2 regions of the Idiomarina sp. UBA3162 genome follow, and region 2 is predicted to be linked to the other one. Evidence: predicted binding sites of a transcription regulator. Region 2 holds the regulator's gene; the other holds the start of a gene.
What was found. The regulator FliA, encoded in region 2, starts transcription of late flagellar genes. The targets are predictions, from matches to a motif close to CTAAAGNTNNNNNNNNNNNNGCCGATA.
Positions count from the first base shown of each region.

Region 1: B2X00_RS00410 (flagellin) is a predicted target of FliA. The motif match lies at 1,387-1,413, and genes of this name have one in related genera.

Region 1 covers NZ_DEYI01000003.1:92,522-95,945, reverse strand. The annotation lists gene B2X00_RS00415 (flagellin) at 1-231, opposite strand, end outside; gene B2X00_RS00410 (flagellin) at 378-1,316, opposite strand; gene flgL (flagellar hook-associated protein FlgL) at 1,524-2,729, opposite strand; gene flgK (flagellar hook-associated protein FlgK) at 2,758-3,424, opposite strand, start outside.
Region 2 covers NZ_DEYI01000053.1:34,036-37,459, forward strand. The annotation lists gene B2X00_RS06355 (protein phosphatase CheZ) at 1-651, opposite strand, end outside; gene cheY (chemotaxis response regulator CheY) at 663-1,046, opposite strand; gene B2X00_RS06365 (RNA polymerase sigma factor FliA) at 1,083-1,808, opposite strand; gene B2X00_RS06370 (MinD/ParA family protein) at 1,801-2,673, opposite strand; gene flhF (flagellar biosynthesis protein FlhF) at 2,722-3,424, opposite strand, start outside.

The DNA of each region.
Region 1 (3,424 bases), on a different contig from region 2:
GGTTTGTGCAAGTGAGATACCGTCGTTAGCGTTACGGTTACCTTGGTTAAGACCCATCACCTGCGATTCAAGACGGTTTGAAATTTGTAAACCGGCAGCGTCGTCAGATGCACTATTGATACGAAAACCAGATGATAGACGTTCAAAAGCTTGGTCTAAGTTGTTACCTGAGTTGATCAACTGACGCTGAGCGTTCAGTGAGCTCACATTGGTATTTACGTATAAAGGCATAACATTCCCCTTTCTTTGCATCGAGCGTCGTTGACGCTTAGTTAAACTCTGTGACTAAAAAGGGTATCGGCGATGCCAATCGTTACTTTAGAATAAAAATAAAAAAAGCCGAGCATAAGCCCGGCTTTTTTAATAAATTCAATAACTTATCCAAGTAACTGAAGCGCTGCCTGTGGGCGCTGGTTAGCCTGGGCAAGGATAGTCTGTGAAGCCTGTTGCAAGATCTGAGACTGAGTCAGTTTTGCAGTTTCAGCAGCAAAGTCCGCGTCTTTAATACGCGATTTCGCAGCTTCTAGGTTTTCAGAAACGTTGCCTTGGTTACGAATCGTTGATTGGAAACGGTTTTGTACCGCACCCAACTCTGCACGTTTCTTATCAACCACAGCGATCAGGTTATCCATACCCGCCAACACTTCTTGTGCTGCATCTTGAGTCGATACAGAAATCGCTGAAGCAACGAATGCGCCTGCGAAGCTATTAGTGTTTGCTGTGCCAGAAATCGCTGACAAAGATTCACCCGATACAGCGGATGCAACACTCGCGATACCCGACAAAGTGAAACCACCTGCCGCAGTCATTGAGTTTGCAGTACCGCCAACAGTTTGCATGTCGAAGTTGATGGTTTGGTTAGCATCTGCACCAACCTGAAAAGACGCGCTGTAAGAACCGTCAAGCAGGCTTTGACCACCAAATGTAGTGTCTTCTGCGATACGATTCACTTCGCTCATCAATACGCGAATCTCTTCTTGAATCGCTAAACGGTCTTCACCGGTGTTAGAACCGTTCGCCGCTTGCTGCGCCAAGGTACGTACGCGTTGGAAGGTATTAGTCACTTCGTCTAACGCGCCTTCCGCTGTTTGTGCCAATGAAATACCGTCGTTCGCATTACGGTTACCTTGGTTCAAGCCCATTACCTGAGACTCAAGGCGGTTCGAGATCTGCAAACCAGCGGCATCATCTGATGCACTATTGATGCGGAAACCTGACGACAAACGTTCAAACGCAGTATCCAATTTATTACCTGAGTTAATCAATTGGCGCTGTGCGTTCAACGAGCTGACGTTGGTATTCACATATAAAGGCATAATTCTGCTCCTTAGCTTTGTTTTGGCTAAACCTGCCGATAAAACGGCAAAATTTAGCCGTCATTCAGGCTAACGGCAACGGAGCGGCAAACTTTAGCCGCTTTTTTGAATTTTTTTACAAAAAAAGGGTTCAGCACTCAACTGAACCCTTCATAAAATCTCTGTATACCTTGTCACTGTTGACTATCAGCCAACATGATAAGTTATTTATAAATAATCAAATAAACTCAAACGAGATACCCGAGTGAACACTTGTTGAGCAGCCGAGTAGATCGTTTCGTTCTTAACAAGGTCAGTAATCGCTGTCGAATAGTCCACATCGGCAATATCGGACCGCGCTTTTTTGTTAACAATTTCCAGGTCCGCGTTGCTCAACCGAGTATTCTCTAACACATTCAACCGCGCCCCGACCTTAGCTTGCGTGTCGGTCAGGTTAGAAATCGCGTCGTCGAATGCTGTCAAAGACGAAGCAATTTCCTCACGATAAGAGAATTTCTGATTGCCATCGGAATTCTCTAACGCACTCGCCAAATCGCCGATCTGCGTTAACAGGTTTCGTGATACGGGCTCATTAATATCAAACGTAATTGAATCACCATTGACCACATCATTACTGGTATTAATTTCTAGACCCTGATAACTGATGGTATCACCCGCAGTATAGGCCCCAGTTGCTACTGTTGTACCGCCGCCATCGACAATTTCATAGTTACCGCCGACAAAATTTATTGTTGCCGATTGCGTCGCGGCATCGCCCGCATCCCAATAGTTTGCTAGCGCATCGCGGTCACTCGCAGTCAAACTATTCACCAAGTTATTGCCGCCAGTGAACTCCACGTCAACGCGGTTCGACAAGGTGCCGAACACTTTACTCCCTGGGTCTCCGGCCGGTAAATAAAGGCTCGGCGATAATTGAATTTGGCGCTGACCGTCATCGCTATCATAACTATAACTTTGTGTGACTTGGTCATAGTTCATCGGCTGGATACGATTTTGATATCCGGCAAAAATATATTCACCCGACTCATCTTGCGCGTTAGTAAAATCAAAAATAGCATCTTCGATGTTACGCAACTCCAATGCTAAAGCTTCGCGGTTCTCTTGGCTGTAGCTCCCATTACCGGCTTGGTTTGCGAGCACGCGAGCACGTTGCACGAAACCGACAATATTCGACAACACGCTTTCTTCACGGCTGAGGTTGTTTTCCAACGTCACCGAGTTGCGATCGAACTGGCTATTTTGCGCCAGCTTCTCGTCTAGCGCTAATACCTGAGAATTACCGATCGGATCGTCAGCGGGGCTGAGAATGCGCGTTTGCTTAGTCAGTTGCAGTTGCACCTTATCAAGGCGAGACTGCGACTGCGTTAAGCTGTCTTGCGCACGCTGATAAAACAAATTGGTACTTAAACGCATAATTCACTCCTGCTCATCATGCAGCTACTTAGCCCAGTGAGCGCAGTAACGTATCAAAAATGGTTTGCGACGTTGTAATGATCCGAGCGGATGCCGTGTAGGCTTGTTGGTACTGGATCAAATTCGCAGCTTCTTCCTCGAGATTCACGCCTGCTTTCGACTCATAGAGTGCCTCGGTCTGCGATTTAATCGCTTCGGCTGAATCGCGCAATACACGGTTTTGACTCACACGACTACCCACATCCGACACCAAGCGCGCGTAACTCTCATTAAATGTCATGGTCGGATCTTCGGCTTCCGCACCATCACGACGCACTAATTGTTGCCGTTGCAAGTCCGCCAGTTCCTGACCATTACTGTTATCATCAAAGCCGTTCGTGTTGTATTCAATTGAATAACTGTCACCGACAGACGGTTCACCGACAATGCTGACATCATAATCGGGATCGCCGCCCGCGATCTGACCCACGATATTTTCCAGGTCCGTCGTGCCGGCTAATGTCCCCATGGAGTTGCCATCTTTGTCGAACAGCTCAATGTCATAAGCGTTACCGGTTTTCCCGGTCACCTCGATACGAGCCGGGGCCGTGCCTAATAACGTGTTATTGCCTGCGTCATAATAGTCGTCAGGTGCGTTAATCTCGCTAATCTGAATTTCAGCGGCACCCTGATTATCAATATTATTTTGTACGCGG
Region 2 (3,424 bases):
TGCTGCACTCTTATCGACTGCTTTTACATTTTGTTTAGCTTGAGATTTCTGTTCTTCACCAAACAACTTGAGAAGCTCGATCAAATTTTTCTCGACATCTTCTACGAGCTGTATCACTCGACGGATGATTTGACCGGTAATATCTTGATAATCTTGCGCCATCAACACTTCGGTCATTAAGCCATGAATTTGCGGCATATTCTGACCACATTCACGCATTAACGCATCGACTTGGTGACACATTTCTTTGAATTCGTGCAACTGAATATCGTTACTCATCAATCGCTGCCAGGCCGGCATGACTTGTTCGACGCGCTGATGCATTTCGTCAGTCATCGGCAAGCAGGCTTCGACTGCATCCATGGTTCGGTTAGCAGCGTCTTCTGTCTTTTCGATAACGTACTGCAGACGGTTTTGTGCGTCGGGCAGGTCATCCTGTGTTAACTGCATAATCCGCGGATCGAGTTGGAAATCTTGCAGTGCTTCGTGGAGATCGCGAGTCAGTTGCCCCACCGACGTGAAGAGTTTGTCATCACGCTCCTCGCGAAAGTCATCAAGCCATTGATCGGCTTTGGCTTGCTCGCCCGCTTCTAGCCATTCAACCAGTTGCTGCGCTTGCTGGAGCGATATATTTGCCGATGATTTTGACATAACCGCACTCATTAACTGATGCGTTCAAAGATTTTATCGAGCTTCTCTTTCAACGTGACAGCTGTGAAAGGTTTAACGATGTATCCATTGACGCCCGCTTGGGCGGCTTGAATAATTTGCTCGCGTTTAGCTTCTGCGGTCACCATCAGTACCGGCAAGTGCGCGAGGTCATCGTCTTTACGAATTTCTTTAAGTAAGTCGATACCTTGCATCCCTGGCATGTTCCAGTCAGTGACAACAAAGTCAAAGTCACCTTGCTGGAGCATCGGTAAGGCGGTGTTGCCATCGTCAGCTTCTTGGATGTTGGTAAATCCAAGGTCGCGAAGAAGGTTTTTGATGATTCGTCTCATTGTTGAAAAGTCATCAACAACAAGAATTTTCATGTTTTTATCCAAAGCTCCCTCCACTTGGGCTCTCGATTACTACGACAATTACTCTACCCAGCTTTGCATACGCGTTTTTAAGCGCATCATCGCTTGGCTATGAATTTGACTAACACGTGATTCACTCACGCTGAGCACTTCCCCAATTTCTTTTAGGTTCAGTTCCTCATCATAATACAACGAAAGCACTAAGGCTTCACGTTCAGGTAAGCCAGAGATGGTGTCCACCAGTGCACGGTGAAACGCATCGTTCTCTACATCTTTTTGCGGCTCATAGTTGGTGCCTGTTACTTGTTCAGGCACGATGACATCTTCCGAGACGCCCAGATCTTCGATGCCAATAATTCGTCCCGAGTTAACATCACGCAGAATAGCGTGGTATTCCTCGAGCGACATTTCTAGCTTTTCCGCTACTTCCGTATCCTTTGCATCACGCCCCGTGTCGTTCTCGACTTGGCGGATGGCTTCTAACACACGTCGATGGTTACGATGCACCGACCGCGGTGCCCAATCGCCGCGACGGATTTCGTCGAGCATAGCACCACGAATACGAATGCCCGCAAAGGTCTCAAAACTCGCGCCCTTGCTGTTATCAAAATTTCTAGCTGCTTCCAATAAGCCAATCATACCGGATTGGATCAAGTCATCGACTTGTACGCTCGCGGGTAGGCGCGCCATCATGTGGTGTGCGATTCGCTTCACGAGCCCCGTATGTTGCTCGATAATCGCCTGACGATTATCAGCATGGGCACTGTAAACAGCGGCTTTATTCATTGGCAACATCCTGCTTCTTACCGTTATCGGCCGATCCTATTAATTGTTCAAGAAAAAATTCCAAATGCCCGCCTGCTTGCGCAGGTACCGGCCAGTCAAGCGCACGTTGCGCAAGGGCTTTGATGGCTAATGAGGCAGGCGAACGAGGCTGCATAAGTACTAATGGCTTTTGCTTTCGTACCGCCAAACGAATGTTATCGTCAAACGGGATGATGGCGGCTAATTCTAGCGCGACATCCAAAAACCGATCAGTGACCTTGGTCAACTTATTAAACAGCAACTGGCCTTCTCTTAGGTTACGCACCATATTGGCAACAACTTTAAACTTGAACACATCCTGTTCTTTGCTCAGCACTTTCATCAGCGCGTAAGCATCAGTAATTGAAGTCGGCTCATCACAAACTACCAGCATCACATCTTGAGCAGCGCGGGCAAAACGCACAACGGTATTACCGATACCCGCTGCGGTATCAATCACCAACACGTCAAAGTCTCCTTGTAGATCGCTAAAAGCGCGAATCAACTCTGCGTGTTGCGTCTCGTCGAGGTCAATCATCGAACGGGTGCCTGAAGTGGCCGGTACAATCTTAATACCTGCTGGGCCTTCTATCAGAATGTCTTTGAGTTCGGCCTGCCCACTGAGCACATGAGAAAGATTTTTTTGCACGCGCAGTCCGAGCATGACATCGACATTGGCGAGACCTAAATCAGCGTCTAGCACCAATACCCGTTTGCCTTGCTCTGCCATTGCAATAGCCATGTTTAAAGAGATGTTGGTTTTACCCACACCGCCTTTACCACCCGTTACTGCAATGACTTTGACTTTACTTTGTTTCATCTTTCTTAAGCCACTAGCTTGATCCATGCGCTCTAACTCTTACTGCTGGTTAATGCTTGATTAATCGATGACCTTTTATTGAACGGCCTGCCAATTTGATTTTGGCATGTCTGACACATTCGAACAAATGCTTTTATCGTATAAGCGCTCTGCTTCGGTGACCATGTAATGCTCGTCCGCCACGCGAATGTCTTCTGGTACTTGCTGTCCGTGGGTTAAGTAGCCCACCGCAAGCCCTTGCTCGATGGCAACACTGATACTTTCACCTAAACTTAAACACTCGTCTAGTTTAGTAAAAATGCAGCCTGCCAACGGCAATGTTTTGAACTGCTTAACCGTATCGTTCAACACCTGTGTTTGTGATGTTGAAGATAATACCAAATATGGACGAATTCTTAGACGTTTATTCTGTAATAATTGCGCGAGTTGTTCACTTAAGCGTTTATCGCGCTGACCCATACCCGCGGTATCGATCAAAATCAGGCGTTTGTCGCGCAATGTCAGCATTGCATCAGCTAACTCTTTAGCATCGTTTGCGACTTTAACTGGACAACCGATAATACGACCATACACTTTCAGTTGTTCGCTTGCGCCAATACGGAACGTATCGGTGGTAATCAATGCGACCGAGTCAGAGCCGTGGCGCTGCGCATAACGGGCTGCCAACTTAGCAATCGTCGTTGTTTTACCGACACCCGTCGGACCGACTAACGCAACTGCACCGCCACGAGTCAAAATATCGTCATGGGTGGTGTTAAGCTGACCTTCCAATAATTGC